Regions from separate parts of the Paeniglutamicibacter antarcticus genome, predicted to be linked through region 1. Evidence: riboswitches for the same ligand, from Rfam matches in the RefSeq annotation. Region 1 holds a riboswitch; the other holds the start of a gene.
The links. Region 1 has a riboswitch for S-adenosylmethionine ahead of ABEA12_RS01650 (OsmC family protein). Riboswitches for the same ligand answer to the same signal wherever they lie in the genome.
Positions count from the first base shown of each region.

Region 1 (4,311 bases):
TACGGCAAGACATGGTCATCTGGAATGCGGCTTGGGCCAGCGGAACGTTCACGATGAAGGTTCCGAACCAAGCGACGATCAGCGAGATGCCGGCGTTGCCCGGATCAAACATCTGGGGGTTGGTTTCGGCGAATTCCCGCAGGCCGAAGAAACCTGGTTTCGCGAAGACCGCGTATGCGCCGACCAAGAGCATTCCCACGAAAACGAGGCAGTTCATGCTCTGGTTGAATGCCACCGAGCGCATCCCGCCGCTCCATAGGAAAGCCAGGAGCAACAGGGCTGTGACGATGACGGCCACATGCAGGCTAAGGCCAGTGAACGCCGTCAGTGCCGAGGCGAAGGCGATCGTGGTGGCCACCGACCACATGGGGAATGTGAAGGCTGTGATGACACCGGAGATTGCCTTGGCAACCCGACCGAAGCGGTCGCCGATGATGCCAGTGACCGTCACGACCAGCTTTTCTCGGAGAGGCTTCACCAACAGCAGGGCAATGAGCAATATCTGTACTGTTTCAGCCACTCCGTACCAAAGAGCTGAAACACCGGTACGGTAGCTCAGCTCCATGATGGCAATGTAGGATGAGCCGGAAAATAACCCGGTAATGCAGAAGGCGACCGTCCATGGACTGAAGGTCCTGCCACCGACGAAGAACCCCTTGGTCTTGCCCACGGCGCTCCGTTGCTGGGCGAGACGCCCTCCGGCGATCAGCAGAATCGTATAGGACAAGGCTAATCCGATGGTCCAGTATCCGGCGGCGCTCATGCGGAGGCCTCTTCATGCGAATTGATGGGGGTTTCCCGCGGCACATAGCCCAATGCGATGTTGCCGGCGTTTTCGGCGGCATGTTCTGTGACCTGGGTGGCAAAGACCCAGTTGATCTCTAAGTTCACTCCAGCGGCACTTACCAAGTTGATGGCGGGACAGCGGCGGTGAACTTGTTTTGTCAGGTCGTGTTTGACCGCGGCATCGTCAAGCTGTGTTTCAAGATGGACCTCCAGCCTGTACGAGTGGAAGAACGGTGAGACGTCTGCCGTCCCGGCGAAGCCGCGGGTGTCTTGGGTTGCTATCGAGTAAGTCTCCAGACGCGTGAATTCGATTCCCATTTCCTTGGCCGCCTGTTCAACGACCACGCTAACGCAACCGTTGAGGGCGCCTGCCATGAATTCCATGGGTGTCGGAGCAGTATCGGTGCCGCCCACGCGAAGCGGCTCATCGATATCGAATGAGAAGCTGCGGATATCGACAGTGGTTCGCATGTTCCCTTGCCAGGAACCCTTGGCGCGGATTCGCTTGTCATGGGAGCTGCCACTCTCGGGCGCTTCGGGGCGAGCTGAAGGGGAAGTCATGTTTTCTCCATCGGACCTGGCGGTAGCACCGGCCTCAAAGAGGTGGTTGCTGCGGCGTCAATGAGCCAGATCTCTCGGCCGCTCGGGATGGGTTACGCCTTCCATCAAAGTCGATGGGAAGCATAGGAGCAAACCCATGGGAATGTGACGAAACCTTCGACAGCACGGAAATATGCCTCTTCCGATCAAATGATCTGTGATGGAATGCAGAAATTTCGATGTTTCGCATTTTTGGCAATTCGACGAGCGGGATCTTGTCGTTGAGCCCGAGCACGAGTGTGCTGATCCGCGTGATCTCGCGGATAGGCGCGCCATCTGCCCATGTCGGTAATTAGCGCCGAATCACTCGGTCCCGCCCCATGCGGCGTCGAAGAACTAGCGGACCCAATGCCGGAGGCCCGCCGGGTCACTGGCCCTCCGGCGGAGCGCAAAAGTGCTTTGCCTTGTGATGCGCGCCTCGATTGTGACGGACGGGGTTGTCTTCGGCGCGAGAATCCATGTAGAAATGTGAACAACAACCATCCTGAGCGACCGAGAGATCTGGCTCCATGACGCCGCAGCAACCCCTCCCCTTAACTGGGCGGTAGGTGCTCACGCCAGAGTCGATGGAGAACGAATTATGGCTGCCGATGCACCTCTGCACACGTTTAATGTTGAAGGCGACCCGGAAATTTTTGGAGCCATCGATCTTGATGCGTTCACCGAAGCCACACCTGCCCGGCACCTGCTCAAGCTGACCCCGGGAGTGCCAGTGGATGGGCACTATGACGAGTTGGCTGCGATCTTCCGTCCGGTCTTCGCCAAGATCGCGGAAGGTGCCAGCGACCGCGACGCCACCCGGACCCTTCCCTTCGAGCAGGTCGGATGGCTGAACCGTGAACGTTTTGGTGCGCTGCGGATACCGGTTAACGACGGTGGATACGGGGCGAGTCTGCGGGACCTGTTCCGCCTGCTCATCGAACTCGGCGAGGCCGACTCCCAGGTGGCCCACCTCTGGCGCTCGCACTTTGGCTTCGTGGAAGCGGTGTTGCAGCTCGAAGACGACTCCATGCGCCATCGATGGATCGAGCGCATCACGGCTGGGCAGATCGTCGGCAACGCCTACACCGAGCGTGGCGGCAACCGGCTCGGTACATTGAACAGCACGATTGCCATGTCCGGGGAGCGGTGGATCCTCAACGGCGATAAATACTATTGCACCGGCACCATCTATGCAGATTGGGTGGCCGTCGCCGTCGCGCACCCAACCCGTGCCGGACGGCAGATTGCCGTGGTTTCCACCCAGCATTCCCGGGTCAAGATCTTTGATGACTGGGACGGTTTCGGGCAGCAGCTTACCGGGACCGGATCGACCACGTTCCAAGACGTTCCGGTGGACACGGTCCTTCCGGAGGAACAACAGATCAACGATCCTGAATCCGCGATATTCCAATTGGTGCTCCTTGCTGTGCAGGCAGGGATCAGCCGCGCGGTGCTTAACGATGTGCGCTCAGCGGTCCAGGCCAGGACCCGGAGCTTCAGCACCGGGACCGGTGTTCCGGTCCGCGAAGAACCCCAGGTGTTGCAGTTGGTTGGTGAGATCTCCGGGACTGCTTTCGCCGTAGATTCGATCGTGTTGGCCGCGGTCGCTGAGGTCGAGGTTGCGTTGGGCGATCCGTCGCTGAGCCCGGCCGAACGGTTCGCCGTATGTGAACTTGCCGCCGACCGTGCCCAAGCCATCGTGCAACCACTGGTCCTATCGGCCGCCACCAAGCTCTTTGACGGCTTGGGTGCTTCAGCCACCTCAAGGCATTGCAACCTGGACCGGCACTGGCGCAACGCCCGTACCGTAGCCACTCACAACCCGGCGATCTACAAGTCGCGCATCATTGGCGACTACGAAGTCAACGGGACCGCGCCTCAACAACTCAACGCCATCGGCGACGTGGGCCCGGGCCCCGGCACGCACCTTTCCTAGCTGGTCCCCGGCCAAAAGCCACCCCACCGGTTCGACAGGATTCGAATCGGCAAACATCCACCTCTTTCGCAAAGGACAAACCCATGAGCAACCCACCTGCCAAGCGCCAGATCCGTTTCAACGCCTTCGACATGAATTGCGTGGGACACCAGTCCCCGGGATTGTGGAGGCACCCGAAGGACAAGTCCGCGAACTACAAGGACCTGTCCTACTGGACCGATCTCGCCAAGACCTTGGAGAAGGGCAAGTTCGATGGCATCTTCATCGCCGACGTGCTGGGCACCTACGACGTTTTCGGCGGCTCCAACGAGGTCCCGCTGCGTGCCGGCACGCAGGTTCCGGTCAACGACCCGTTCATGCTTGTATCGGCCATGGCCTCGGTGACCGAGAACCTCGGCTTTGGCGTCACCGCAGGCACCGCCTATGAGCACCCGTACCCGTTTGCCCGCCGACTGGCGACCCTCGACCACCTGACCAAGGGCCGCATCGGCTGGAACGTGGTGACCGGGTACCTCCCCTCAGCCGCCCGGAACATGGGCCAGGAGGACCAGCTCGAGCACGACGAGCGCTACAACCACGCCGACGAGTACATGGAAGTCGTCTACAAGCTGCTCGAGGGATCCTGGGAAGAGGACGCCGTGGTGCGCGATGCCGAGCGCGGGATCTTCACCGATCCGTCCAAGGTCCACGACATCAAACACGAGGGCAAGTACTTCAAGGTCCCGGGCATCGCGATCACCGAGCCCAGCCCGCAGCGCACCCCGGTGGTGTTCCAGGCAGGCACCTCCCCGCGCGGACTGAAGTTCGCGTCCGAAAACGCGGAGGCTGTCTTCGTGACCTCGCCGACCAAGGAGCTGCTCAAGGAGACCGTCACCAAGGTCCGTGACGCGGCCGAGACGGCCGGGCGTGGACGATACGACGTGCGGATCTACGCCATGCAGACCATCATCACGGACGTGGACAGCGCCGCGGCGCAGGCCAAGTTCGAGGACTATAAGTCCTATGCC
Region 1 is NZ_BAABLK010000006.1:33,651-37,961, reverse strand. It holds gene ABEA12_RS01655 (sodium:solute symporter family protein) at 1-763, opposite strand, end outside; gene ABEA12_RS01650 (OsmC family protein) at 760-1,347, opposite strand; SAM riboswitch class I at 1,352-1,441, opposite strand; SAM riboswitch class I at 1,863-1,959, shown strand; gene ABEA12_RS01645 (acyl-CoA dehydrogenase family protein) at 1,967-3,304, shown strand; gene ABEA12_RS01640 (LLM class flavin-dependent oxidoreductase) at 3,388-4,311, shown strand, end outside.

Region 2 (4,311 bases), on a different contig from region 1:
TCGATCCCTGGTGGAACCCGGCAGCCGAGTCCCAGGCAGTGGACCGGGCGCACCGCATCGGCCAGACCCGCAACGTCATGGTCTACCGGATGGTCGCCAAGGACACCATCGAGGAGAAGGTGGTGGCGCTGCAGGATTCCAAGCGCCAGCTCATCTCCTCGGTCATGGACGAGGGTGCCGGATTCGGCAAGGTGCTCAACGCCGACGACATCAGGGAGCTGCTGCGCTAGAGGCACAGCTGCTCCCCCGGCGCCTATGGCACAAGCATGACCTTGATGGAGCGGCGTTCGTCCATGGCCGCATACGCCTCGGGTGCCTGCTCAAGGCCCATGACGGAGTCGAAGACCAGGCCGGGGTTGATCGATCCGGCCAGCACGTCTTCGAGCAGCTCGGGCAGGTAGGCGCGGGTACTGGCCGCCCCGCCCGCCACCGAGATGTTCTTCGAGAACAGCACACCCATCGGCAGTCCATCTTGGCCGTGGGGTACCCCCACAAACCCCAGCGCGCCACCGGGGCGGGTGCAGGCCAGCGCCTGGTCCATCGCCTCGGCGGTTCCCACGCATTCAAGCACAGAATCGGCAAGGACTCCACCGAGCAGCCCGCGCACCTTCTCCGCGGCTTCGGCGCCGCGTTCGGCCACCACGTCGGTGGCCCCGAACCCGCGTGCCAGAGCGGCACGGTCTTCGTACCTGGCCATCGCGATGATGCGGCTGGCGCCCAGTCGCTTGGCGGCCAGCACCCCGCAGAGCCCCACGGCTCCGTCCCCGACCACCACCACCGTGCGGCCCGGTGCGACACGCGCTCCCAGTGCCGCGTGGTGCCCGGTGCCCATCACGTCGGAAAGCGCCAGCAAGGACTTTGACAGCTTTTCATCGGGATCACTGACCCCGGGTACCGGAACCAGCGTTCCCTCGGCGTTGGGAACGCGCACCGCCTCTCCCTGACCACCGTCAACGGGCAGCCCGTGCTCGTCGGTACCGCCCCAAGTGGCCCGGTGCTCGCAGGCCACCTGGACTCCGTTGCGGCACGGAGGGCAGGAACCGCAGCTGTTGGCCCAGGGTGCCACCACGAAGTCCCCCACCGCCAGGCTGGTGACCCTGGAACCGACGGCTTCGATGACGCCGATGAATTCATGGCCGATGCGCCGTGGCTCCGTCGTCTCGGTGACGCCGCGGTAAGGCCATAGGTCCGAACCGCAGACGCAGGCGGCGGTGACCCGCACCAACGCATCGGTGTCGGCAAGGAGCTGCGGGTATGGGCAGTCCTCGACGCGGATGTCCCGCGGTCCGTGGATCAAGGTGGCGCGCATTCTTCCTCCGCAAGGTCGGGTTGGTGTTTCCACGATCCAGCCTATGCCTGTTTCGTGTTCGTTCTGCAACGTATAACCACAATCAACCTCGCGTTGATGACCGTTTGTTGCCCGGGAAACCCTGTTGCTCGCAAATCGTGCCCGCGGCCAAGTACAGTTGGTAATGCTTCACGAATTCTGGCTGCCGCACGGCAAGGCTCCGACCGGCCAGATACCAACCCCATAGTTGCACGGTGGGTGGTTCGGATGACGAAGCGGCCCCTCGGTTGCATCCCGCGCGAAGGGCAAGGACAACGAACCCCAAGGACGTGTGCGCCATCATGTACAGCCCAACATTGGCCTCTTCACCGCAGACCAATCCATTGCCGCGCTTTGCCGGCGACTGGATCACCGCATGGATCGAGGTCCACGACGATACCGGCCTGCTGCATGTGGGCGCAGGGCCGCGCGAGTGGGTCTTAGAAGCGCTGGCGCCGCACAAGCTCTTCACGGCCATGGCCGGCCACGGGCCTCTCGAGGTCGAATTCAACCCCGAGCTGCTGGTGGTCCTTCTTCCCGGGGCCCACAAGCTGGTCGGGAGCTCATTCTTCCGCCTGCGCAGCTAGGAAGATCAGGCGCGGCAGGACTAAAAAGACCGGTGGCGGCCTCGTTTGCTAGGTGAGTAGCAAGGAGGCCGCCACCGAAAGGGCGATCCACACGCTTAGAGTGCGGCGTAGATTTCGCGCAGCAGCGTCGCGGTTTCCGACGGGGTCTTGCCGACCTTCACACCGGCAGCCTCGAGTGCTTCCTTCTTGGCCTGTGCCGTACCGGCCGAGCCCGAGACGACGGCGCCAGCATGGCTTATGGTCTCGGGCTCCGGGCCGGTGCTCAGGCCCGGAACCCGAGACCATTTCTGGTTGCCTTGGACTAGGCAACGAGAGTCTTTTAGGGAGTACCGTGGGTGGGCCACGTCGCTTGGCATCGCGAACCTGACCACATGCCCCGCCCTCAGACCCTGGCAATCGACCTCCAAAGCTCTTCGTGAATCCCGACGGGCTTTCGAAAACAGATAGGCTTCTGACCGGCCTAGATGTCCAGGATCATACGCAATCCCTTGCACCGGGAGACGCAGATCATCATAGTGTCCCCGGCGTCGCGTTCCTCCTCAGAGAGCAACGAGTCGCGGTGGTCAATCTCCCCCGAAACGACTTCCGTCTCGCAGGTCCCGCAGATCCCCTCCCGGCAGGAGTTTAAGGCCGGGATCCCGGCTTGCGCCAAAGCATCCAAAATACTGGTGCCCACCGGCACCTGGACCTCAACACCAGTCGTGGTTTCAACCGTAAATTCGTGGTCCCCGTCTGCCGGGAGCGTGGCCGCGGGGTCGGCCACGAACCGCTCAAAGTGGAACCGGGTTCTGTCGTCCCAGCCTGTAGTCAGGGACGTGATGAAGTCAAGTAGCGGCCCGGGACCGCATACGTACGTGTGGAAGTCGGCATCGGTGGATCCCAACAAATCCTTTAGCGGATACAAGCCAGCGGTGTCATCGGCATGCAAATGCACCTTGTCCCCGTAGCGTGCCAGCTCCGCTGTAAATGCCATCGAGTCCAGGCTTCGGCCCAGGTAGACCAGCCTCCAGGGAACCCCGGCCGCATCGGCCTGGGCGAGCATCGGCAGGATCGGAGTGATCCCGATGCCCCCGGCGATGAATAGGTACTCGTTGGCATGCCCGAGTGCGAAGTTGTTCCTCGGTTCGCGGACCTTGATTCTGGCCCCTGGCTGCAGGTCGTCATGCACGAATGCCGACCCTCCGCGGCCGCTCGGTTCTCGCAGCACCCCCAACCGCCAACGCCCGGTGCCCGGTTCGGAGCACAACGAATACTGGCGCAGCAGTCCGTTGGGCAGCAGCACGTCGATGTGCGAGCCGGGGGTCCACGCCGGCAACGGCGTCGCTGAGGGATGTTCCAGGTGCAGAGACACCACGCAATCGGATTCTCGGCGGATCTCGGCGATTTCCACCTCGAAAAAGCCGTCGCCTCCGATGGGTGGGCCCTCTCGTGGTTCCGGGACCAGTCCGGTGTCGATTGCGGTGGTCACGACGCACCTCCTGTGCTGTGGTTTTTTGGTGCGGACGGCGCCGCGATGGGGGATGCTGCTTGTCCTGACGGCAAAGTGGAAAGAGAATCCAACGCAGCCAAGACGGCCTCCGATGCCTCACGCACCGAGATCGTTACCCGCACACCAGCACCTTGGAAAGCGCGCACGGAGACCCCATGCGCAACGCACGCGGCTTCAAGTTCCAACGACCGAAATCCGGCGGGAATCCACACAAAGTTTCCACCGCTGGACGGAAACTCCAGCCCTCGCGCAACCAGCTCGGAAGCCAGATAATCTCGCTCGGCCACCACCTCAGCGACCGAGGCCTTTAGATAATCGATATCGGCCCAGGCCGCAACGGCACCGGCTTGGGCCAGCGAGCTGAGCCCGAACGGAGGCGCCACTGCCCTGATGTTCGCCGCAATGTCGGTGTGAGCGAGCAGGTAGCCTGCTCGGGCTCCGGCCAGGCCGTACGCCTTTGAAAAGGTCCTCAGAATCAGCAGGTTCGGATACTTGTCCAACAGCTCGGCGGAGTCGTTGCCCGAAAAGCTGTACTCCGTGTAAGCCTCGTCCAGCACCACCAGTACCTCACGTGGGGCATTGTCCAAGAACTCCGTGATCTCCCACATTTCCAGCACAGTACCAGTCGGGTTGTTGGGGTTACAGAGCAACACCACGCTTGTATCGGCGCCGATGGCGGCCCCAATGGCTTCCAAATCGTGGCGATGGCAAGCATCGAGCGCCACCGGGACCGAATTAGCTCCGGCCAAGGCGATCAGGATTGGGTATGCTTCGTAGCTGCGCCAGGCGTAGATCACGCTGGATCCCGGCGGCGCGTAGGCGCTGAGGATCTGGCCCAGCAGTGCCAGCGATCCGGCACCAACCGCGATCTGTTCGGCGCTCAGTCCAAGTGTGTCGGATATGGCCAT
Region 2 is NZ_BAABLK010000002.1:79,803-84,113, reverse strand. It holds gene ABEA12_RS00405 (DEAD/DEAH box helicase) at 1-230, shown strand, start outside; gene ABEA12_RS00400 (zinc-dependent alcohol dehydrogenase family protein) at 254-1,309, opposite strand; SAM riboswitch class IV at 1,476-1,606, shown strand; gene ABEA12_RS00395 (hypothetical protein) at 1,630-1,914, shown strand; partial or broken gene ABEA12_RS00390 (succinate--CoA ligase subunit alpha) at 2,010-2,174, opposite strand; gene ABEA12_RS00385 (PDR/VanB family oxidoreductase) at 2,375-3,382, opposite strand; gene ABEA12_RS00380 (aminotransferase class I/II-fold pyridoxal phosphate-dependent enzyme) at 3,379-4,311, opposite strand, start outside.
Region 2: linked by a shared signal. The riboswitch ahead of ABEA12_RS00395 (hypothetical protein) and the one ahead of ABEA12_RS01650 (OsmC family protein) in region 1 are both predicted to bind S-adenosylmethionine.